Regions from separate parts of the Pseudomonas sp. RC3H12 genome, predicted to be linked through region 2. Evidence: riboswitches for the same ligand, from Rfam matches in the RefSeq annotation. Region 2 holds a riboswitch; each other region holds the start of a gene.
What was found. A riboswitch is a leader RNA that binds a small molecule or an ion and turns the genes downstream of it on or off. The one in region 2 is predicted to bind cobalamin.
Positions count from the first base shown of each region.

Region 1: linked by a shared signal. The riboswitch ahead of KHO27_RS12405 (TonB-dependent receptor) and the one ahead of cobW (cobalamin biosynthesis protein CobW) in region 2 are both predicted to bind cobalamin.
Region 3: linked by a shared signal. The riboswitch ahead of KHO27_RS10450 (TonB-dependent receptor plug domain-containing protein) and the one ahead of cobW (cobalamin biosynthesis protein CobW) in region 2 are both predicted to bind cobalamin.

Region 1 covers NZ_CP075595.1:2,732,829-2,740,846, reverse strand. The annotation lists gene KHO27_RS12415 (NAD(P)/FAD-dependent oxidoreductase) at 1-278, opposite strand, end outside; gene KHO27_RS12410 (GlxA family transcriptional regulator) at 410-1,465, opposite strand; gene KHO27_RS12405 (TonB-dependent receptor) at 1,604-3,721, opposite strand; cobalamin riboswitch at 3,829-4,033, opposite strand; gene KHO27_RS12400 (PaaI family thioesterase) at 4,222-4,719, shown strand; gene KHO27_RS12395 (GNAT family N-acetyltransferase) at 4,785-5,306, shown strand; gene KHO27_RS12390 (glutathione S-transferase N-terminal domain-containing protein) at 5,331-6,026, shown strand; gene KHO27_RS12385 (inorganic phosphate transporter) at 6,066-7,682, opposite strand; gene KHO27_RS12380 (DUF488 domain-containing protein) at 7,811-8,018, shown strand, end outside.
Region 2 covers NZ_CP075595.1:2,388,168-2,396,185, forward strand. The annotation lists gene KHO27_RS10870 (magnesium chelatase ATPase subunit I) at 1-471, opposite strand, end outside; gene cobN (cobaltochelatase subunit CobN) at 474-4,235, opposite strand; gene cobW (cobalamin biosynthesis protein CobW) at 4,239-5,306, opposite strand; cobalamin riboswitch at 5,408-5,606, opposite strand; cobalamin riboswitch at 5,668-5,890, shown strand; gene KHO27_RS10885 (CbtB domain-containing protein) at 5,991-6,176, shown strand; gene KHO27_RS10890 (CbtA family protein) at 6,187-6,876, shown strand; gene KHO27_RS10895 (cobalamin biosynthesis protein) at 6,876-7,286, shown strand; gene cobM (precorrin-4 C(11)-methyltransferase) at 7,315-8,018, shown strand, end outside.
Region 3 covers NZ_CP075595.1:2,287,623-2,295,640, forward strand. The annotation lists gene KHO27_RS10435 (8-oxoguanine deaminase) at 199-1,557, shown strand; gene KHO27_RS10440 (ABC transporter substrate-binding protein) at 1,603-2,526, opposite strand; gene KHO27_RS10445 ((2Fe-2S) ferredoxin domain-containing protein) at 2,519-3,247, opposite strand; gene KHO27_RS10450 (TonB-dependent receptor plug domain-containing protein) at 3,259-5,214, opposite strand; cobalamin riboswitch at 5,305-5,508, opposite strand; gene KHO27_RS10455 (DUF2946 family protein) at 5,652-6,041, shown strand; gene KHO27_RS10460 (TonB-dependent receptor) at 6,113-8,018, shown strand, end outside.

The sequences.
Region 1 (8,018 bases), 340 kb from region 2:
CCCGTCTGCCGATAGGCCACCTCCTGGCTGGCCTGGTCGATGTGGTAGGCCGTGCCTTTGACGAAGCGCACGTTGACCGCGTCGAACACCGCCTGCAAGGGAGCGGCCATGGTGTGTACGTCGGGTTCGTAGAAGCGTGGGCGGATGTGCAGCTCCGCCTGGGGGGCGAGCACGGTGATCAGCACGTCGTCGCGTTTGTGCAGGTCGAGCAGGCGGGCGGCGCCGAGGGCGCTCCACAGCCCGGCGAAGCCTGCGCCAATGATCAGGATCTGTTTCATGAGGGGCTCCTGGATGCCGCGATTATGGATGTTGTCGCTGCGGCAGTGGAAAAAGGGTACGCCTTGGGGGTGAGCCTGGATTGCGGCCCGACAGGCGTGGTGCAGATGCTAAGCGCCCCCTCGGTTTGCCCCTAGGCCAAAGAACCCTGGATTTCGGCCAGCGGCACGCTGCGGGCGAAGCGCGCCCTATAGTCTCGCGGGGTTACCGCCAGGTGGCGCTGGAACGCCAGGCGCATACGCTCCTCGCTGCCGAACCCGCACTGGCGGGCGACCTGCTCGATATGCTGGTCGGAGTTTTCCAGCAAGCGGCGCGCCGCCTCCAGGCGGAACACCTCGATGGCCTTGGCCGGGGTGCGGCCGGTCTTGTGCTTGTACACCCGGGTGAAGTTGCGCAGGCTCATGCGCGCCTGCTCGGCCAGCCGCTCGACCGTCAGCCGCGGGTCGCCCAGGTGCTCGCTGAGCCATAGGTGCAGGGCCTCGAAGGCGTCGCTGTCCTCGCCCTGGGCCTTGAGCAGTTCGCTGAACTGCGCCTGGCCGCCGGGGCGCTTGAGGAACACCACCAATTCGCGGGCCACCTGCATGGCCACCTCGCGGCCGCAGTCGGCCTCGACCAGGGCCAGCGCCAGGTCGATGCCGGCGCTGACGCCGGCCGAAGTCCACACCTGATCCTGCTGCACGAAGATCGATTCGGCATCCACCTCGATGGCCGGGAAGCGTCGGTGCAGGGCATCGCACATCGCCCAGTGGGTGGCGGCCCGGCGGCCATCAAGCAGGCCAGCGGCGGCCAGCAGAAAGGTACCGCTGCATACCGAAGCGGTACGTCGGGCGCGTTGGGCGGCCTGGGCCAGCCAGGCGACCAGCTCGGCGTGATCGGGGAGGGTGCGGACGATCTCCGGGGCGCCGGGCACGACCAGCGTGTCGAAGGGCTCGTGCAGCCAGGGCGCCAGTGGCTCGGTGGCGACGGCCAGGCCCTCGGCGGTGGCCACCAGGCCCCCTTCGAGGCTGGCAGTGACCACCCGGTAGCCGGGCAGGCCGCGCGCGGCGCGGGCCTTGGTCGCGGCCCAGAACACCGTCTGCGCGCCGCTGAGGTCGAGCAGGCCCATCTGCGGGTAGGCGAGGAACAGCAAGGTGCGCGGCTGGTCAAGCGCGTGCACGGGCGCTGCGGGAATTTGCGGGATGTCGGTCATGGCGCGCTGCTTGTGGACGGGGCGTAGGCCCTAGTCGAGCAGGTGGCGCGATGATGTTCAAGCACGACGCGATGGCCGTCAGACCTGGGCTCTTGTGGGAGCGGGCCAAGCCCGCTCCCACGCTGTTACCTGGCCGACCTAGAAGCTGTAGTCCACCGTGGCGAAATACGAGCGCGGTGCGCCCAGCAGCCACTGTTCGCCGCTGTAGCTCGACTGGGCGTACTCGCGATCGAACAGGTTGTTCACCTGCAGGCCCAGGCGCACGTCGGGTAGCACCTGCCAGCCGATGTTGGCATCGACCACGGTGTAGCCCGGCACGCGTTGGTCATTGGCGGCGCTGGTATAGCGGGCGTCTACGTAGCGCAGGCCAATACCGGTGTCGACGCTTTGCCCGAAGCCTTTGCTCAGCCACAGGTTGGCGGTTCGACGTGGGACGTCCTGAGGGTGGTTGCCAGACCGGTCGTAGGAAACGCCTCGGCTGAGCTGAGTGAAGTCATCGTACTTGGCGCGCACCAAGGCTGCGTTGCCCGACAGTTGCCATTGATTGCCCAGTGCCAGCTCCAGGCTTGCCTCCAGGCCATCGGAGGTCTGTTGGCCTGCCTGCTGGCTGCGCTTGGAGACCACGTCGTACACCGGCAGCTTCTTCTTGACGATGTGGTAGGCCGCCAACGTCCATTCGCCGCGTCCGTCCCAGAACCGTTGCTTGAGGCCGAATTCGGTCTGCTTGGCTTCGGTCAGTTCAAGGCGTTGCTCCGGGCGCAGGGTCAGCAGGTCACCGACACCATCCTCGCTGGTGGAGTACTGGCCGTACACCGACAGATCGTCAGTCAGCGCGTACACCAGGCCGGCGCGCCAGTTGCCGCCACGCAGGCTCTGGTCTTCGCGAGTGTCCTTCACCAGGTCGTTGCGGTCGATGTGGTTCTGGTCGCGGCGTATGCCGGTGACCAGCGACAGGCGCTCGGTCAGTTGCGTGCGGTTTTCGGCGAACAGCGAGAAGGTGCTGGTTTTCGACAGCGTCTGCGGGCGCGTCGGATCGGCACTGTGGAACCCGCCGGGCGCCGGCCGCCAAGGGTCGAGCGGGTCGGTGTAGCCATCCTCATAGGGTGAGTTGCTGTCGATGTTGAAGCGGATCTTGTTGTACTCGGCGCCCACCACGGTCTTGCTGGCCAGGCCGAACAGCGAGTGATCGAAGGTGAAGCTCTGGCGGTCGCCGATCTGCTCCTGGTTGTGCTTGATCTCCAGGAAACTGCGGCGCTGGATCACACCGGCATCCCAGGCGTATTCCTCGGCATTGCGCCAGTGGCGACGGCTTTTGATGTAGTACAGCTGGTTGCTGGCGCTGATGCTGTCGCTGATGTTCCAGTCGCTGGTCAGCCGTGTCCACTCATCGTGGTAGCGCTGCTGGTCATTGCTGACGTTGTAGTTCTTGTTGCGCACGCTGCTGCGCAGATGGCCGTCGATCAGCGGCGTGCCGTAGTAGTTGGCAGGTTGTGCGTCGCCGCGTTCGTGGGACAAGGTGAAGCTCAGGTCGTCACTGGCATCGAAGCGCAGTGCGCCGGAAAACGCCAGGCTGCGCGAATCGGTGCGGTCGACCCAGCCGTTGCCTGCCTGCTGGTTCAGGGTGGCGCGGTAGCTCAGGCGCTCGCTCAGACTGCCGCCGCTGTCCAGGCCCAGTTGCTGGCGGTCCCAGGAGCCGTAGCCCAGGCGCAGGTGGTTGCGGATATCACCGCTGAAGGGCTTTTTCGGGATCACGTTGACCACAGCCCCCGTAGCGCCCTCGCCATACAGCACCGAGGCAGGCCCACGGATCACATCGATACGCTCGACCATCCAGGGATCGACCGGGTAGGTGAGGGTGCCGGCGCCGGCGTACAGGCGCGCCCCGTCGAACAGGGTCATCACCGAACTCTGGCCCGTGAAACCGCGCGCCGACAAGCCGGTGCCGCCATCGCCAGGGGTACCGATGAAGGTGATGCCCGGCGAGCGGGTCACGGCATCCTGCACCGTGGTGTTGTTGCGCTGCTGGATTTGCGCGGCGGTGATGCTGCTGGTGCTCGCCGGGGTTTCCAGGGCACTGAGGTTCAGGCGTGAACCGGCTTGGGTGGGGGTGGCCAGGTCGACGGTCTGCGGGTCGCGGCTGTCGGTGATCGCCGTGGAGGGCAGGGTGAGCGCAGGGCTGGGCTGCTCGTCGGCCAGCGCCGGCAGGGACACGGCCAGGCAGGCCGCCAGGGTGTGAAGCTTGTTGATACGGGACATGTCGTTCCACTGCTGCAGGAAAGAATGGATCCCGGTGGAAAACACGCAACGGCGAAGCGCGCGCAGGCGCGCACGCGAATACCGGCCTGCGCCCGCCCACCGCGGGTTGCCAAGTGAAGCCTCAGGCCGGTCTCCGGGCTTGCGAGGGTCGTGAAGCCTTCACCTTCCCATGCGTGTGCACAGTGGTCTGTCGAAGGGTTCGCTCGCTTACCGTTGCGGGGGCAGCGCCGGACTTGTCGTGGTATCGACTCACCGGCTTCCCGTTTCACCTTGCGCGCGGCGGCGCAGGGCACCTGAAACTGGCGCGCATCTGACCACCGAACGGGCAGGGAGTCAATCGTCTGGATGGGTGGGCTGAATCTTGCTGAATCGCGGTTCAGAGCGGTTGCCGTCAGGCAGGTATTGTCTGCGGCCAGGCCTCGTGCATTGGCGCAGGCCGCGCAGGGCGCTACCATCGGCAGCCAGCCTCCTTATCCAACACCAACAAGCCAAGGACGCGTATGACCGAGCACGCCCTGTCCCTGCAACAACTCGCCGCCCCCGAAGGCATCTGCTACGGCTGCGGCTGTTCCCACCCCAGCGGCCTGCATGTGCAGAGCCACTGGGACGCCGACGGCATCCACCTGTCGTGCCGGCATACCCCCGACCCGACTTTCACCGGCTGGCCCGGCCTGGTCTACGGTGGCCTGCTGGCCATGCTGGTCGACTGCCACTCCAACTGGACCGCCATGGCCTGTCACTACCGTGCCGAAGGCCGCGAACCTGGCACCTTGCCACGTATCGACTGCGTCACCGGCCAGCTTGGCCTGACCTACCTCAAGCCCACGCCCATGGGCGTCGAACTGCTGCTCAAGGCTCGGGTCGAGGGCGAGCTGGGGCGCAAGACCCGGGTGATCTGCGAGGTCTGGGCCGGGGATGTACTGACTGTCACCGCCGATTCGGTATTTGTGCGGGTCGACACCGAGAAGCTCAAGCGCCAGGCCCATGGCGACGCCTGAACTTGCACCGATGGGGTGGGGCTGGCATTGTCGAACGTGACCCGGCTGCCCGACAGGATGTTGCCATGCCCTACCAGATTCGCCCGGCCCGTGACGAAGACTGCGTGGCCCTGAGCCTTGTCGGCCAGGCGACCTTCGCCCTGGCCAGCCCGCCCGATAGCGCGGTCAGCGCCCAGCAACACTACATCGCCCACCATCTCCAGCCCGAACATTTCCAGGCGCACCTGGAGCACCCGCACAAGCGGTTGCTGGTGGTCGAACGGGATGGCCAGGTGCTGGGCTACAGCATGCTCGACCTGGCGCCCGGCAAGCTGGGCATTGCCGAAGCCGATCAACTGGCGGAAATCTCCCGCTGCTATGTACTACCCTGCGCCCATGGCACCGGCGCCGCGCAATTGTTGCTCGCCACCACCCTGGCCCAGGTCGATGGCCAGGCGCGCCTGACAGTTAATGAGCTGAACGCTCGGGCGATCGGTTTCTATCAGCGCAACGGCTTTCGCAAGGTGGGCGAGGCGATCTTCCCTTGCGGCGACGAGCGGCACCGCGACTGGGTGATGGTCAGGATGGCCGAAGATCATCTAGATTGAAGGCTCCCAACGCGAAGGCACCCCATGACCGAACTTTCCGCATTCCCCATCACCGGCAAATGGCCGGCGCGACACCCCGAGCGTCTGCAACTGTACTCGCTGGCCACGCCCAACGGGGTCAAGGTCTCGATCATGCTCGAGGAAATCGGCCTGCCCTACGAGGTGCACAAGGTCAGCTTCGAAACCGAGGATCAGTTGAGCCCCGCGTTCATCTCCCTGAGCGCCAACAACAAGATCCCGGCGATCCTCGATCCCAATGGGCCGGGGGGCCAGCCGTTGCCCTTGTTCGAGTCGGGGGCGATCCTGCAGTACCTGGCCGAGAAGAGCGGCCAGTTGCTGAGCCAGGACCCGGCCCAGCGCTACCAGACCCTGCAGTGGCTGATGTTCCAGATGGGCGGCATCGGGCCGATGTTCGGCCAGGTGGGGTTCTTCCATTTCTTCGCGGGCAAGGAGTATGAGGACAAACGTCCCCGTGACCGCTACGTCAATGAGTCCAAGCGCCTGCTGGCGGTGCTCGACCGCCACCTGCAAGGGCGGGAGTGGATGGTCGATGCATACAGCATCGCCGATATCGCCATCTTCCCCTGGGTGCGTAACCTGGTGGAGCGCTACAACGCGCGGGAGCTGGTGGAATTCGACACGTTCAAGGAAGTGCAGCGGGTGCTGGCGCGGTTCCTCGAGCGCCCGGCCGTGCAGCGAGGCCTGAAGATTCCGGCATGACCTCGTCGGGGGCTGCGCGGCAGCCCCCGTCGCACATCCTCAGAGGATCTGGTTCAGCAACCAGTACAAGCACCCCGCCAGCACCATTGCCGCCGGCAATGTCAGCACCCAGGCCATCAGCAGGTTGACCAGCGTCTTGCGTTGAATCCCCGAGCCATTGGCCACCATGGTCCCGGCCACCCCCGAACTCAGCACATGGGTGGTCGATACCGGCAGGCCGAACATATCCGCCGCACCGATGGTGCACATCGCCACCACCTCGGCCGAAGCGCCCTGGGCATAGCTCAGGTGGGTCTTGCCGATCTTCTCGCCCACCGTCACCACGATGCGCCGCCAGCCGACCATGGTGCCCAGGCCCAGGGCGATGGCCACCGCCACCTTGACCCACAGCGGGATATAGCGGGTGGCGTCGTCCAGTTGGCGCTTGAACAACTGCACATGGCGGGCGGTATCGGCGTCGTAGCGGGCCAGCTGGTGCTTGTCGATCTGGCGGATGGCTTCGCTGGCCAGGTACATGTCGTTGCGCACGTTGGCCATGGCCTCGGCCGGCACGCGCTTGAGCGAGCCATAGCCCTTGACCTCCTCGCCGATCATGCCAGTCAGCGCGGCCAGCGCCGGCAGCAGCTCGGGGCTGGCCGCAGGGGTGGCGACGAACGCGGTCAGCACCTGGCGCGGATCGGCCGGGGCGGGCGCGGGGGCGGCCCGTACCAGCGCCTGGCGGGTGACCTCGGCGACGGCCGAGAACTGCAGGGCCTGCTCGTTGGGCATGGTCTTGTTCAGGGCATAGGCCATTGGCAGGGTGCCGACCAGGATCAGCATGATCAGGCCCATGCCTTTCTGCCCGTCGTTGGAGCCGTGGGCGAACGACACGCCGGTACAGGTGAGGATCAGCACGCCGCGGATCCACCAGGGCGGCGGCGTCTGGCTTTCTGGTGCCTGGTACAGCTCGCGGCGCTTGACCAGCGCACGCAGGGCGAGCAGCAACAAGGCGGCGCAGGCGAAGCCGATCAAGGGCGAGAAAAGCAGGGCGTAGCCAACCTTGCTGGCCTGGGCCCAGTCAACGCCGCTGGTGCCATCGCGCCCGTGCATCAGCGCGTTGGCCACCCCCACGCCGATGATCGAGCCGATCAGGGTATGCGAGGACGAGGCCGGCAGCCCCAGCCACCAGGTGCCGAGGTTCCAGATGATCGCCGCCAGCAGCAGGGCGAAGACCATGGCGAAACCGGCCGACGAGCCGACCTGCAGGATCAGCTCCACCGGCAGCAGGGCTATGATGCCGAAGGCCACCGCGCCGCTGGACAGCAGCACCCCGAGGAAATTGCACAACCCAGACCACACCACCGCAACCGGTGCCGGCAGCGAATGGGTGTAGATCACCGTGGCCACGGCGTTGGCGGTGTCGTGGAAGCCATTGACGAACTCGAAGCCCAGGGCGATCAGCAGGGCCAGGCCCAGCAACAGGAAAGGGGTGACGGTGGTGACGACGGTGCCGCTGGCGCTGACGTCCTGCTTGAGGCTCCAGAAGGTGTAGGCCAGGCCCGCCAGCAGCAGGCCGAAGAACAAGGTGAGGGTGGCGCGTCCGGGTTTGTGGGCAAGGGGTGGGCCTGGGGTGCGCAGGCTCAGGTCGGGCTGGCTGGCCAGTGACGGGGTTGCCATGAGGGCTCCGGTTGGCGTCGGGCGGTGGTGCCGAAGGTATACAGCATAGAAACAATTCGTTACCGGGCCGTGACCTCGATCAATGAAGGCCCTAGGCTGGTAGGGGAACGATGTCGCAGGAGTACCTGATGATTCGCTGCAAACGCGTCTACGAGAGCGTCGAGGTGCAGGATGGCCAGCGCGTGCTGGTCGATCGCCTGTGGCCCCGCAATAAGCGCAAGGAAGACCTGCATGGGCAGTGGTTGCGCGAAGTCGCGCCCTCCGATGCACTGCGCAAGGCATTTCACGCCGGTGAATTGGACTTTGCAGCCTTTGTCCAGCGCTATCAGCAGGAAC
Region 2 (8,018 bases):
CGGCCGCAGCTCGCCCTCCTCCGGGTTCATGGTACCGATCAGCACGAACCGGGCGGCGTGCCGATGGGAGATGCCATCGCGCTCGATGCGATTGGTCCCGCTGGCAGCTACATCCAGCAGCAGGTCCACCAAGGGATCGGGCAGCAGATTCACTTCATCGACGTACAGTACGCCACCGTCGGCATGGGCCAGCACACCCGGCGAGAACCGCGCCTGGCCCTGGCTCAAAGCGGCATCGAGGTCGAGGGTGCCGACCAGACGTTCTTCGGTCGCCCCCAGTGGCAGGGTCACGAACGGCCCGCCGCCCAGCAGGTCGGCCAGGCCCCGTGCCAGGGTGCTCTTGGCCATGCCCCGAGGGCCTTCGATCAGTACGCCACCGATTTTCGGGTCGATCGCGGTCAGGCACAGGGCCAGCTTGAGGTCGTCGGCGCCGACCACGGCGGCCAGGGGGAATTGTACGGGTTCGCTCATGTTCAGCTGTCTTCCTCGCCGGCGAGCAACTGCTGCTCGAGGCTCTCGCGATAGTCGCCCGGCTCCTGCCACAACCCGCGCTGCTGGGCTTCCAGCAAGCGCTCGGTAAGGTCGCGCAGGGCTTCGGGGTTGTGCTCGCGCATGAAATCACGGGTGGCCGGGTCGAGCACATAGGCGTCGGCCAGGCCCTGGTAATGATGGTCGTCGATCAGGTGGGTGGTGGCGTCGAAGGCAAACAGGTTGTCGACCGTCGCCGCCAGCTCGAATGCACCTTTATAGCCATGACGCTTGGCGCCGTCGATCCATTTCGGATTGAGCGCGCGGGCACGGATCACTCGGTTGAGTTCTTCCTTCAGGGTCCGCACCCGCGGCCGGTCGGCCTGGCTGTGATCGCCGTGGTAACTGGCCCGCGAGGTGCCGGCCAGGGTTTCGGCGGCCGCCAGCATGCCGCCCTGGAACTGGTAGTAGTCGTTGGAGTCGAGCAGGTCGTGCTCGTGATTGTCCTGGTTCTGCAGCACCGCCTGTACCTGCGCCAGGCGCTGGGCGAATGCGGCGCGGGCCGGCGTGCCCTCGTCGCTGGCGCCGTAGGCGTAGCCACCATGGTTGAGGTAGACCTCGGCCAGGTCGTCGCGGCTGTGCCACAGGCGCCCGTCGATGGCGTTCTGCACGCCCGCTCCGTACGCCCCCGGCTTGGCTCCGAACACCCGCCAGCCGGCCTGCCGCGCCGCCTGCTCCAGCGCCATGCCGGCGCCGAGCAACGCTTCACGCTCGGCGCGCACCCGGGCGGCCAGGGGGTTCAGGTCGTCCGGCTCGTCCAGCGCGGCCACTGCCTGCACCGCGGCGTCGAACAGGCGGATCAGGTTGCCGAAGGCGTCACGGAAGAAACCCGACACCCGCAGCGTCACATCCACCCGCGGCCGGTCGAGCAGGCTCAATGGCAGGATCTCGAAGTCGTCAACCCGCTGGCTGCCGGTGGCCCACACCGGACGCACGCCCATCAGCGCCAGGGCCTGGGCGATGTCGTCGCCACCGGTGCGCATGGTCGCCGTGCCCCACACCGACAGACCCAGCTGCCGCAAGTGGTCGCCGTGGTCCTGCAGGTGGCGCTCGAGGATCAGGTTGGCCGAGGCGAACCCCAGGCGCCAGGCCGTGGTGGTCGGCAGGTTGCGCACATCGACGGTGTAGAAGTTACGCCCGGTGGGCAGCACGTCCAGGCGGCCACGGCTGGGCGCGCCACTGGGCCCGGCCGGGACGAAACGCCCGGCCAGCGCGGCCAGCAGGCCGTCGATCTCGGCGGCGCCACAGGCGTCCAGGTCCGGCGCGATCTGTTCGACCAGCGCCTGCAACACCTCGCGTACCGGTGCCCAGCCGTCTTCATCCGGCAACGCCGCAGCCCCTTGCAATGCCTGCTCGATCAATGTCAGCGCCAGCCACTCCAGGCGCTCACGGGTATCACCACAGGTGCGCCATGCGCTGCTGTCGACTTGTAGCAGCAGGCCAGGGCGCGGCCCGTCCCAGGGCTGTCCCAGGTCGCAGTCCAACGGATCGAAGCCCAACGCCAAGGCCTTGGCCAGCACGCGAATCAGGCTGGCGTTACCGCCCTTGCCATCTCCCCGCGCCACCCGCACCAGGGCCAGCAGCGTGTCGCTGCGCAGGCGCCCCTGGGGCGACTGGCCGAACACATGCAGGCCATCGCGGATCTGCGACTCCTTGAGGTCGCACAGGTAGGTATCCAGGCGCGGCAACCACACCGCAGCATCCTCCAGCTGCCCTTCAAGCTGCAGTTCACGGTCGATGTGGTTGGCCTTGACCAGTGCGAGGATGTCGCGCTGCAACTCGTTGGCGCGACGTGGATCGAGCAGCTGCGCTTCGTAGTACTCGTCGGCCAGCTGTTCCAGGTGACGCAGCGGGCCATAGGTCTCGGCGCGGGTCAAGGGCGGCATCAGGTGGTCGATGATCACCGCCTGGGTGCGTCGCTTGGCCTGGGCGCCCTCGCCTGGGTCATTGACGATAAATGGATAGATGTTGGGCAGCGGCCCGAGCAACGCGTCCGGCCAGCATTCGGCGGACAGCCCAACGCCCTTGCCCGGCAGCCATTCCAGGTTGCCGTGCTTGCCGACATGGATCAACGCATCGGCGGCGTAGCCGTTGCGCAACCAGAAGTGGAACGCCAGGTAGCCGTGCGGCGGCACCAGGTCCGGGTCGTGGTACACGGCGCTGTGGTCCACCTGGTAGCCCCGCGCCGGCTGGATGCCGACGAAGGTCAGGCCGTAGCGCAAGCCGGCGACCATCATGCGCCCGCTGCGGAACATCGGGTCCTGCTCGGGCGGCCCCCAGCGCTCCAGCACGGCGCGCTGGTTGGCCTCGGGCAACGCGGCGAAGGCGCTGTGGTAGTCGGCCAGGGCCAGGCTCTGGGCGCAAGGGCGCTGGTCAAGGTGATCGAGGTCGTTGGTGACACCGCCGAGCAACTGGTGGATCAACTCGGTGCCGCTGTCGGGCAGGCCGGCTACCGGATAACCCTGCGCCTGCAGGACCTTGAGGATATTCAACGCGGCGCCTGGGGTGTCGAGGCCGACACCATTGCCGATGCGCCCGTCGCGGGTCGGGTAGTTGGCCAGCACCAGGGCCACACGCTTCTCCTGGTTGTCCAGGCGCGCCATTGTCACCCAGCGCCGCGCCAGCTCGGCGACGAAATCCATGCGTTCGGGGTGGGCGCGGTAGCAGACCACGTCGGACTGGCTGCGCTCACTGCGCCAAGCCAGGTCCTTGAAGCTCACCGGCCGGGTGATGATGCGCCCGTCCAGCTCGGGCAAGGCGATGTGCATTGCCAGGTCGCGGGCGCCGAGGCCCTGCTCGCTCTGCTCCCAGCCGGGCTGGTTGTCCTGGGCGCAGATCGCCTGCAACACCGGCACATCGCGGCGCAATGGGCGCAGATTGGGCTGTTCGGGGCTGGACAGGGCAAAACCTGTGGTGTTGATCACCACCTCGGCCTGCACTTCGTCGAGCCAGGCCTCGACCTGGTCCAGGCAGGCGCGTTCCTTGAGGCTGGCCACGGCGATCGGTAACGGATTCAAGCCGCAAGCCTGCAGGCGCTGGCAGAACACATCGATGAACGCGGTGTTGGCTGCCTGCAGGTGGGAGCGGTAGAACAGCAGCGGTGCCACCGGGTACTCCGGATGCCATTCGGCGTACCAGTCCTCGAGCCGTGCGGTGGCCTTGGCCGGGTGATAGACCACCGTGCGCGGCAAGGCCTGCGGCTCGTCCCAGGGGTAGGCGCGCCCCAGCCACTGGCTGGCCAGGCAGTTGAACAGGTTCAGTGCATTGGCCTTGCCACCCTGGCGCAGGAAATGCCAGAGGCGCTCGGCCTGTTCCCCACATACCGTGCCCAGGCCGGTCAGCTCCGGGTCGGGACGGTCGTCGCCGGGTACCAGGATCAGCTGTACGCCACGGGCGGCCAACTCGACCAGTTGTTCGACACCATAGCGCCAGTAACCGACACCGCCATGCAGCGACACCAGGATCACCTTGGCATGGCGCAGCACCTGGTCGACATACAGGTCGACCGAGGCATGGTTCTGTACCTGCATCGGATTGGCCAGGCGCACACTGGGGAAATCCGCCGGCAACTGCTCGGCGGTTTCGGCAAGCAGCGCCAGGTGTGAATCACCGCTGCAGAGGATCACCAGTTCGGCGGGGGTCTGGCCGAGGTCGGCGATGCTGTCGTCCGGCACAAAGCCGCCGGGCTGGGTCCGCAGCAGGTGCATGGGTCAGGCGCCCAGGGCCTGGCGCAGGCGCGCTTCCAGCTGGGTCGCGTCCAGGTCCTGGCCGATCAGCACCAGGCGGGTGATCCGTGGCTCCTCGCTGCGCCATGCACGGTCGAAATGCTTGTCGAAGCGGGTGCCCACGCCCTGGATCAGCAGGCGCATCGGCTTGCCGGGAATGGCGGCGAAGCCCTTGGCGCGCAGGATGCCAAACTCGGTGACCAGTTGCGTCAAGGCATCGAGCAACAGGCTTTCGTCAGCCTCGGGCAGGTCGATGGAGATCGAGTCAAAGGCGTCGTGGTCATGGTCGTCATGGTCATCGCCGTCGTGATGGCTGTCGTGGTGGGTGCGGCGGCCATCGATATGCGCCTCGGACTCGGCGCCCACGCCCAGCAGCACCTCCAGCGGCAGGCGACCACTGCTTGCCTCGATCACCTTGACCGCCGGCGGCAGTTCCTCGGCCACTTCGGCACGGACCTTGGCCAGGCCCTCGGCATCGATCAGGTCGGCCTTGTTCAGTACCACCAGGTCGGCGCTGCCCAGTTGGTCGGCGAACAGTTCGTGCAGCGGCGACTCATGGTCGAGATTAGGGTCGAGCTTGCGCTGGGCGTCGACCTGGTCCGGGTAGGCGGCAAAGGTGCCGGCGGCCACGGCCGGGCTGTCGACCACGGTGATCACCGCGTCGACCGTGCAGGCGTTGCGGATTTCCGGCCACTGGAAGGCCTGTACCAGCGGCTTGGGCAAGGCCAGGCCGCTGGTTTCGATAAGGATATGGTCGAGGTCGCCGCGGCGCGCCACCAGCTCGCGCATCACCGGGAAGAACTCCTCCTGCACGGTGCAGCACAGGCAGCCGTTGGCCAGCTCGTAGACGCGGCCGTTGGCCTCTTCCTCGGAGCAGCCGATGCTGCACTGCTTGAGGATTTCGCCATCGATGCCAAGCTCGCCGAACTCGTTGACGATCACCGCGATGCGGCGGCCCTGGGCGTTGTCGAGCATATGGCGCAGCAAGGTGGTCTTGCCCGAGCCGAGGAAGCCGGTAACGATGGTGACGGGAAGCTTGGCCAGTGTTTTCATGTCGCGATGCCCTTGGCAGCAATGGCGCGGGCATGCAGGACGACAGCCACGGCCCGTGTCGGCCTGGCGGGTTCGCCACCGGATCACCCCGCCCGGTTGAAAGTCGAAAACGTTGCGAGGCAGGTCTCCTGGCTTGCACCGCCGGCCGTCAAAGCCAGTGGGATGGCGCCTTCCCGCGCGTGCGCAGTGGCTGTGCCGATCCGTCATCAGTGCCTACAGTTGCGGGGGCAGCCGCGGCTTGTACCGCGTTCCCGTCTTAGCCCGGGCCAGCGCCCGGGAACCTCGAACCGGCAAGGCTACGCAGTGCCTGCCTGGCGGTCAACCGCCGCGGCGATTGACGCAGGCCCGGCCCCGTGATTTGCTAGCGCATTGCGTTCAGGTGCCCCCAACGGGGGTGAAACGGGAAACCGGTGCGTCGCGCCTCCTTGAAGAGGGCGACAAGGCCGGTGCTGCCCCCGCAACGGTAAGCGAGAGAAGCGTCCAGACCACTGTGCCCATCGTGCGGCATGGGAAGGTGGCGCTTGATCGATGGAGCCCCGCTCCACCTCGCCAGCCCGGAGACCGGCCTGACATGCTTGCAGAACACCCCGCGGTGGGCGGGCGCTGTCGTATCACCTGGGCCAGCCGCGCCCGGGGGCGTCGCGCCTGCCCGTTGCCACAACAAAAGCAGCAGAGGAACGCGTCATGCCCATCACCCACGCCAAACCCAGTATCGCCACCCCCGTCAGTCTCAGCCAGCGCCTGATCGTCGCGATCGGCGCCAGCCTGCTGGGCCTGTGCCTGGTGTACTTCGCCGGTTTCTCGCACATCGAAGCGGTGCACAACGCCGCCCACGACACCCGCCACAGCGCCGCCTTCCCTTGCCACTGAGTACGCCCGCATGATCACGCGCATCGCCCGTACCGCGGGTTTCAGCGGCCTGCTCGCCGCCCTGCTGCTGACCCTGCTGCAAAGCTTCTGGGTCGCCCCGTTGATTCTCCAGGCGGAAACCTATGAAACCGCCGCCCCCGCCGTCGAACAGCATGAACATGGCGAGGCCGCAGCGCCCCATGAGCACAGCGCCGAGGCCTGGGCGCCCGAAGATGGCTGGCAACGTATCCTGTCCACCACGGGCGGCAACCTCGTGGTCGCCGTCGGCTTCGCCCTGATCCTCGCCGCACTGTACAGCCTGCGCGCCCCGGGCCGCGTGGCCACCGGCGCACTGTGGGGCCTGGCGGGCTTCGCCGTGTTCTGCCTGGCGCCGACCCTGGGCCTGCCACCGGAACTGCCTGGCACCGCCGCCGCCGACCTCGGCCAGCGCCAGACCTGGTGGATCGGCACCGCCGCCGCCACCGCCGCTGGCCTGGCGTTGCTGGTGTTCGCCCAGCACTGGCTGTTCAAGGTGCTCGGCGTCGCCCTGCTGGTGATCCCGCACCTGATCGGCGCGCCACAGCCAGCGGTTCATGAAAGCCTGGCCCCCGAGGCGCTGGAGACCCAGTTCAAGATCGCTTCGTGGCTGACCAACGCCGCGTTCTGGTTGGCCCTGGGCCTACTCAGCGCCTGGTTGTTCCGCCGCTCCAGCCAGCACTGATGCGCGACCTTGTTCCCCAGCCGGCGTTGTATGCCGGCTTTGGTTGCCGCCGTGGCTGTCCGGTCGAAACGCTCGCGGTGCTGCTGCGCCAGACCCTGACCAACCACGCCCTGCCCCTGTCGGCGCTGAAGGCAATCGCCAGCATCGAACCCAAGGCGCGCGAGCCCGGCCTGCTGGCACTGGCCGAGCGGCTCGGGTTGCAGTTCATCTGCTTCGACAGCAGCCACTTGTCGACCTTCGAAGCGCTGCTCAGCCAGCGCTCGACAACGGTGTACGCCCAGACTGGCTGCTGGGGTGTCGCCGAAAGCGCAGCCCTGGCCCTGGCCGGCCGCACCGGCGTTGCGCCGCGCCTGCATGTGCCAAGGCAAGCGCTCGGCGGCGCTACCCTGGCCCTGGCCATCGGCGGATAATCCGCCTCTTTACCTGCAAGGAACCTCCATGACGGTCTATTTCATCGGTGCCGGCCCCGGCGATCCCGAGCTGATCACGGTCAAGGGCCAGCGCCTTGTCCGACAGTGCCCGGTAATCATCTACGCAGGCTCGCTGGTACCAGCTGCAGTGCTCGAGGGGCATAAGGCACACACCGTCATCAACAGCGCCGAGCTGCACCTGGAGCAGATCATCGAGGCCATGCGCCAGGCCCATGCCAACGGCCAGGACGTGGCCCGCGTGCACAGCGGCGACCCTAGCCTGTACGGCGCCATCGGCGAACAGATCCGCCACCTGCGTGAGTCGGGCATCGATTACCAGATCATCCCCGGAGTCACCGCCACTGCCGCCAGCGCCGCGCTGCTGGGTTGCGAGCTGACACTGCCGGACGTGGCGCAGACGGTGATCCTCACCCGCTACGGCGACAACTCGCCGATGCCGGCCGGTGAACAGCTGGCCGATCTGGCCCGCCATGGCAGCACCCTGGCCATCCACCTGGGTGTACGCCACCTGCCGCGAATCGTCGAGCAACTGCTGCCCCACTATGGCGCCGACTGCCCCATCGCCGTGGTCCATCGTGCCACCTGGCCAGACCAGGATTGGGTCAAGGGCACCCTGGCGGACATCGTCGAGCGCCTGGCAGCCAAGGGCTTCCGGCGTACCGCGCTGATCCTCGTCGGTCATGTCCTGGGCGATGCCCCGTTCGCCGACTC
Region 3 (8,018 bases), 100 kb from region 2:
GCATTCGTCCTGTCACCGTCTGCCCACCTGCCCGATGCGCCCGCCATGGCGCAGCCTTCGCACGTGCGCGGTGAACCGTTCGCCCCTGTCATCGACGCCCGGCCACGCCGCGGCGCCTGACGGCCCTGGTGCGCCCGGCCCATGCACCAGGCGCCTCTCTACAATCAGAAAACACATCCCAAACGGGAGGGGACACACATGCCCAAGACCCTACTGGTCAAGAACGCCGAACTGCTGGTGACCATGGACGGCGAACGCCGTGAAATCAAACGCGGTGGCCTGTACATCGAAGACAACGTGATCCGCCAGGTCGGCCCCAGCGAAACGCTGCCGCAAAACGCCGACGTGATCCTCGACATGACCGGCAAGGTGGTCATCCCGGGCCTGGTCAACACCCACCACCACATGTACCAGAGCCTTACCCGCGTGGTGCCGGCGGCCCAGGACGGCGAGCTGTTCAACTGGCTGACCAACCTCTATCCGATCTGGGCGCGACTGACCCCGGAGATGATCGCGGTCTCGACCCAGACGGCCATGGCCGAACTGATCCTCTCGGGCTGCACCACCTCCAGCGACCACCTGTACATCTACCCCAACGGCTGCAAGCTCGACGACAGCATCCACGCCGCCGAGGAAATCGGCATGCGCTTCCACGCCGCTCGCGGCAGCATGAGCGTCGGCCGCAGCCAGGGCGGCCTGCCGCCGGACTCGGTGGTGGAAAAGGAAAGCGACATCCTCAAGGAATCCCAGCGTCTGATCGAGGATTACCACGACGCCAGCCATGGCTCGATGCGGCGCGTGGTGGTGGCGCCCTGCTCGCCGTTCTCTGTCAGCCGCGACCTGATGCGCGAAGCGGCGGTCCTGGCCCGGGAGTACGGCGTGTCGCTGCATACCCACCTGGCCGAGAACGTCAACGACATCGCCTACAGCCGCGAGAAGTTCGGCATGACCCCGGCCGAGTACGCCGAGGACCTGGGTTGGGTCGGCCACGATGTCTGGCATGCCCACTGCGTGCAGCTCGACCAGCACGGCATCGAGCTGTTCGCCCGCACCGGCACCGGGGTCGCCCACTGCCCGTGCTCGAACATGCGCCTGGCCTCAGGCATAGCGCCGATCCGCAAGATGCGCGACCACGGCGTGCCGGTGGGGCTGGGGGTCGATGGTTCGGCATCCAACGACGGCGCCAGCATGATCGGCGAGGTACGCCAGGCCTTGCTGCTGCAACGGGTCGGCTTTGGCCCGGATGCGATGACCGCCCGCGAAGCGCTGGAAATCGCCACCCTGGGTGGTGCCAAGGTGCTCAACCGTGACGATATCGGTGCCCTGGCACCGGGCATGGTCGCCGACTTCGTCGCCTTCGACCTCGGCCATGTGGCCTATGCCGGCGCCCTCCACGACCCGCTGGCGGCGCTGGTGTTCTGCACCCCGACCCATGTTGACACCAGCGTGATCAACGGGCGCGTGGTGGTTCAGGACGGGCGCATCGCCACCGTCGACTTGCCGCGGGTATTGGAGCGTCACAACCAGCTGGCGCGGCAGCTGGTCAGCGGCGAGTAGCACAGCCGCTCCCGCGCCAGGCTTCGCGATCAGCTCAAGGGCCTGCTATGGAACAGCCATCCCCCTGAGCCGCTGCGCCAGTTCCAGGGCCACCCGCCCGCTGGCCGGCGTGGGCATCAGTTGGGTGAACGGGATATCGATCATGCGATTCTCGCGCACCGCCCGCAGGCTCGAGAGCACCGGGTCGCGGGTCAGCAACTGACGCTTGCGGCTGGCCGGCGACCACAGGGCGTCGGCCAGCAGGATCACGTCGGGGTCGCTGCTCAGCAGCGCCTCGCGGTTGATCGTCACGCGGTACTGGTCTATCCCGGCAAGCACATTGCGCGCCCCGGCGGCGGCCAGCAACGGCGTGACAAACCCACGTCCGCCCTCGCTGTCCAGCCCCCGCACCTCGCTGTCGAGGTAGAACACCGACAGTGGCTTGCCGCTGGGTGCGATCGCCCTGGCCTGCGCCAGGTCGGTCTCCATCGCGTCGATCAATGCCTGCGCCCTCGCCTGTCTGCCCAACAGCTCGCCAAGCACAGTCAGGTCACGCCGGACATGGCCGTAGTAGTCCAGCGAGTGGCCGTGACAGGCCGACTCGAGCAGGTAGGTGGCAATCCCGTTGCCGGCCAATCTGCTGCGCGAGGTGATCCCATCGCCAAAGGCCGTGGCGAATCCGCCGACCACCAGATCCGGCCTTTGCGCGTACAACACTTCGCTGGCCGGATACTCCCGGGCGATCACCGGCACACCCTGGTAGCGGCCCTGCTTGTAGGCGGCGCCGTTGTCGTCCAGGTAGGCCACCCCGACCATCGACGGCCCCGCGCCGAGGGCGAGCAGCAGGTCGGCCGCGTGCTGGTTGAGGGCGACGATACGCGCAGGCGCCGCAGCGGGCCGTTGCCAGTCCTGCCCGCAGTTGCGATAGCTGTCGGCCAGGGCCGGTGTGCCACAGCACAAGGCCAGCGACAGCAGCCAGGCTTTACGCATCGCACGCCCCTCCCTTGATCAACAGTCCTTCGGCGATCCTTGCGCCCTCTAGATGCGTTTCCACCAATTCCTCCACCTCCCGATCATCACGTACCCGATACCAGCAGCCGTCCGGATGCACCGTCAACACTGGCCCCAGGTTGCAGGGAAACTGGCAACCGGTGCGGGTCAGCAGCACGCCGCCCGGAGTCTCGATCAGGGCACGCTCCAGCAGCAGCCGGCGCAGGCGTTTCCATAGCGGCAAGGCGCCGCGCCGCACGCAGCGGGGGCCGGTGCAGAGGAACACCTGGCGGGCATGCTCGGGCACCCGTGACCAGTCCGGGTCGCTGGCCACCGCGTTGACCTGGTCGCACGCCAGGTGGCGGACAGGTTCGCCGATGCTGGCACAGGCCACTCGCGCATCCAGGCCGCGCCGCCCCAGGGCCTGGGCCGTGACCCAGACGCCGGCCCGACCTTGCGCCACGCGCCCCAGCTCATCGCGCAGCCAGTCCAGGTAGGCGCTGTCCGAGGTGGGCTCCAGGTCCACCACCAGCAGGCGTTCCACGCCCTGGTCGAGGGCCTCGCGGATCACCGCCCAGAGCCCGTCGAACCCCTCCAGGGTGTCGACGATATCCCGGCCCGCCTCGTGGCCACGCAGGTCACGGATCTCGGCGCCAAAAGCTTCCGCCGCCGAGCCGCCACCCAGGCCGGGGCCGACGAACAACACGCGCTGGTAGTCCATGCTCACGCCCCTCAGAAGGTGTAGGTGTAGCGCAGTTCGCTGGTGAACGGCCGCCCGAGATTGTCAACGTTACTCGCCCGACTGGTGACATAGTCGCGGTCGAACAGGTTCTCCACCAGCAGGCTCAGCCGGTGCTGGCGGGCGCCGTCCAGGTAGCGATAAGCATCGGCGTCGACCACCGAGTAATGGCCGTAGTCGACGCCTTTGGAGCTGACCACGTCGCGGATATAGCGAATGGCGCCCCCGGCCCCCCACCTGCGATCCGCCGATTCGTAACCGAGCCGCGAACGGGCGAAGAAACTCGGCACGTCGTTGATCGTTGCCCCGGTGCGCGACTCGGTGAGGTTGCGGGTCATGTCGGCCTGCAGGCTCCATTGATCGTCAAGCTGGATACGCGCATCGGCCTCGAAGCCACGCATCTGTACCTGCCCCTGGCCGTTGACCCACTGGCTGCCGTCCAGGGTGATCAAGTCGGTGATCTTGCGGCGGAACACGGTGACGCTGGCGCTGAATTCACGTTCCAGCAGCAGGCCGTGGTAATCCAGGCCAAGCTCGGCATTGCGGCTCTTCTCGGGCTTGAGGTCACGGTTGCCGACCTCGTCGCCAGGCTCGTTGACGAACAACTGCTCGGCATTGGGCAGCTTGTAGGCGCTGCCATACTGGCCGCGCAGTTGCCAGTTGTCGTTCAGGTCGTACAGCGAGGTGAGCATGCCGACGGTGGCGCTGTCGCCGCCGCTCATGGCCTCGTGGCGCAGGCCGAGGCTAGGGTGCCAGTTGGGCAAGGCCTCGATCCTGGGCCGCAGTTGGGCGTACAACGCATTGGCCTGGGCCTTGTCGTCGTCGATCACCAGCACGTCGTCCTGGCCCTTGAACCACTGGTTGTCGGAACCGAACACCAGCACGTGGCCGCCGTCGAGTTCGGCCTTGCCCTCGGCCTGCACGCCCCAATCGGTGAAGCCCCAGTAGTCGTTGTGGTTGACCACGTCGCGGGAGCCGTCGGCGCGGTTGTTGATGCGGGTGTAGCGGGTGTCCCAGTCATTGACGTGGCCCTTGACGAAGTAGCTCAGGCGCTCGCTGATGCGCTGTTCGAAGGTAGCCGTGGCGATCTGCTGCACGCGGTCATTGGTGGTCTTGTAATTGTTCACCGGTCGGGCGAAATCGAGGTTGGCGTCGGTGTACTGGTAGAACAGCTCCAGCCGCGCATCGTCACCGAAGGCCTGGATCGCCTTGCCGCCGAAGGTGGTCACCTCGTAGCCGCGCTTCTTGTCGCTGACGTTGCCGCTGTAGTCGCGGTTGCGAAACGGCTGGTAACCGTCGGAGACGTTGTGACTGACATAGGCCAGCAGGCCCAGGTCGCCGAAGCCATTGCTGAAGATCCGCTCGACGCGGGCGTCCTTGCTGCTGCCGGCGAAGCTGTCCAGGCCCAGGTTGACCTCACCTGAAGCCTGACGGCGTTGCGGGCTGCGGGTGACGATGTTGATCACTCCCGCCACGGCCTGGGTGCCGAACAACAGGCTCTGGCCGCCCTTGAGCACCTCGATGCGCTCCACCGCGTTGGCCGGCAGGGTGTCCAGGTACAGGCCGCCGTACAGGCGGTTGTTCAGGCGTACACCGTCGAGCAGGATCAGGGTGTCGTCATTGCGCCCGCCGAGCAGCGAGTAGGTGCCGTAGTCGAACGGGCCGTTCTTCGGCGCGACGTAGAAGCCGGGGATGAACATCTGCATCACCCGGGTGATGTCGGCGCCGGGGCCGGCGCGCTCGATCTGCTCGCGGCTGACGATCTCGACCTTGCTGCCGTACTGGGCCATGGCGGCGACCGTGGTCGACTCCACCGACGGCGCGGCGACGATCTGCTGGTCGAGGATCAGGGGGGTGTTTTCGGCCAGTGCCAGGGGGCTGGCCAGGCAGCCCAGGAACAAAGTCCGGGCCTTGGGGAAACGACGTCGGGAGTGAATCACAGCAATCATGCTCTTCTCGAAAGTGACTTTCGCAGAAGCACGCAGGAGCACGGATCGCGCACACGCCAATACCGGCCCATGCCCGCCCACCGCAGGAGTTTGCCTACAACATTCCAGGCCGGTCTCCGGGCTCGCAAGACAAGATGTCTTCACCTTCCCATGACGCGCGGGCCACAGTGGTCTGTCGAAGGCATCACTTGCATACCGTTGCGGGGGCAGCACCGGACTGGCGCGAAGCGCGTACCGGTTTCCCGTTTCACCCCATGCGCGGCGGCATGGGACACCTGAAATCGGTCGGCATCTGAACACCTTGGGGCAAGGGGCGTCAAGCAAAGGCCGGTGAATCGTTTCGCGTGTTTTTTATCTGCCAATCACTCTAGGCAGATGTGTCAAAAGTTGTAGAATCCGCACGCCCAATCTATTCCCATTCCCTTCGAGCTTTGCCGATGAAGCTGGCCCGCCACACACGATCGCAAGTCGCCTGGGTGCTGTATTTCAGCATCCTGTTCGGCTCGTTGCTGTGCGCCATGGGCCATGGACAGATGGCAGGCTTGCGCCTGGCCGGCCTGGATGACGCCGCCTGGTGCGCGGCCGACAGCAGCGGCGTGTTCAAGGGCGACCAGGACATCACCGACCCGGTGCTGCCTGCCGGCGGCGACTGCGTGATCGCCAGCCTGTTCAGCGCCATCCTGCTGGCGGTGTTCTTCGGCTTGCTGGCCCTGCTCGCCGGGGAGTCGAGCAAACCCTTACCCAGACAACCCGCGCCACGGCTGCCCAAGCAGCGCTGGCCACTGGTCAACCCCCGCGCCTCCCCCGCTTCGCTTCTCGCGTTCTGACATCGCCACGCCCTCGAACTGCCTGATCGGCAGCGGGCGTGCGCTCACCGATTTCAGCCAGGAAGCCTTGCATGTTCCGCATGACCACTCTGGCGCTGCTCGTTGGCAGCGCAACCTGCGCCTGGGCGCAGGACGACACCCTCACCCTGCCCGCCAGCAACGTCACGGCCACGGCCGACCAAGCCAAGGAGGCGACCAGCCTCGACCTCGACCGGCCCATCGAAAGCGGCTCACGCCTGAACCTCAGCGCCCGCGAGAACCCCGCCTCGGTCAGCGTCGCCGACCGCAAGACCATGCAGCGCATCGGCGCGCGCAACTTCCAGGACGCCGCCAATGCGCTGCCCGGAGTCAACGCCTCGGCACCGCCCGGCTGGGGCGGCTACGTGTCGTATCGCGGCTTCAACGGCGCCCAGGTCAGCCAGCTGTTCAACGGCATCAACCTGCAGTACGGCGCCGCCGGGCGCCCGGTCGGGGCATGGATCTACGACCGTGTCGAACTGCTCGGCGGGCCGTCGTCGTTCCTCAACGGCAGCGGCGCCGTGGGCGGCAGCCTGAACATGATCACCAAACTGGCCAACCGCGACGAGGACACCTTCGAGGGCCGCGTCAGCTACGGGCGCTACGACACGATGGAAACCTCGGTCGGCTTCAACAAGGCGCTCAACAGCGGTGACGGCCCACGCCACTACGCGCGGCTCGACTACAGCCGCACCAGCACCAATGGCTATATCGACCGCCAGGAGAACGGGGCAGGCAACCTGGCCTTCTCGCTGCTCAGCGACATCAACGACCAGCTGTCGCACACCCTGGCCATCGAGTACCTCGAAGAGAAGGAAGACAGCCCCTACTGGGGCGCGCCGGTGCTGCAACCGGCCAGCGGCACCCTGCACATCGACAAGCATCACCGTTTCGACAACTACAACGTCGAGGACGGCCGCTACGAGCAGCGCACCCGCTGGCTGCGCTCGATCACCGACTACCGCATCGACGACAGCAACCAGTTGCGCAACACCTTCTACCACTACAACGGCCAGCGCGATTACCGCAACCTCGAGGTGTACCGCTACAACCCCGGCAACACCGCCATCGCCCGCTCCGGCGGCTACCGCCAGCGCCACGACCAGGAGGTCAACGGTAACCGCGTCGAGCTGACCCACCAGGGCCAGCTGTTCGGCCTGGCCAGCGACTGGGCGTTCGGTATGGACTACAACCGCAACCAGCAGACCGCCTACCCGTTGTCCAAGGGCGCGTTCGACAGCATCGATCCCAACGGTTTCCAGCCCGACCACTTCCTCGACATCCCTGGCATGGACGCTCCACGCGCCAAGGGGCGCAGCACCACCACCGACACCACTGCGGGCTTCGTCGAAAACCGTACCCGCCTGACCAACCAGCTGTCGCTGGTCACCGCGCTGCGCTACGACCATATCGACTTCGACGTGGTCGACCACGTGACCCGGGCCAAGCTGAATCGGCGCTGGGATGCCTTCACCGGGCGCCTGGGGCTGGTCTATGACCTGACCTCCAATGTCAGCCTTTACACCCAGTACAGCACCTCGGCCGAGCCGCCAGGGGGCTCGCTTACCGGCGCCTCGCTCAGCCAGGTCGGCGACTTCGACCTGAGCACCGGCAGGCAGGTGGAAGTGGGCAGCAAGTTCGACTTCCTCGACGGGCGCGGCTCGGCCACCGCGGCGGCCTACCGCATCGTGCGCAAGAACATCTCGGTGCCCTCCTCGACCGTGCCCAACACCACCGAGCAGGCCGGCCAGCAAACCTCCACCGGCATCGAGTTGGCGGCGTCGTTCAAGGTCACGCCCAAACTGCTGGCGGCGGGCAACTTCAGCTGGGTCAACGCCGAATACGACGAGTTCAACGAGACCATCGGCGGCGTGGTGTACTCGCGCAAGGGCAAGAACCCGGTGAACATCCCCGACCGGGTGGCCAACCTCTGGCTGACCTACGACCTGGCGCCGGGCT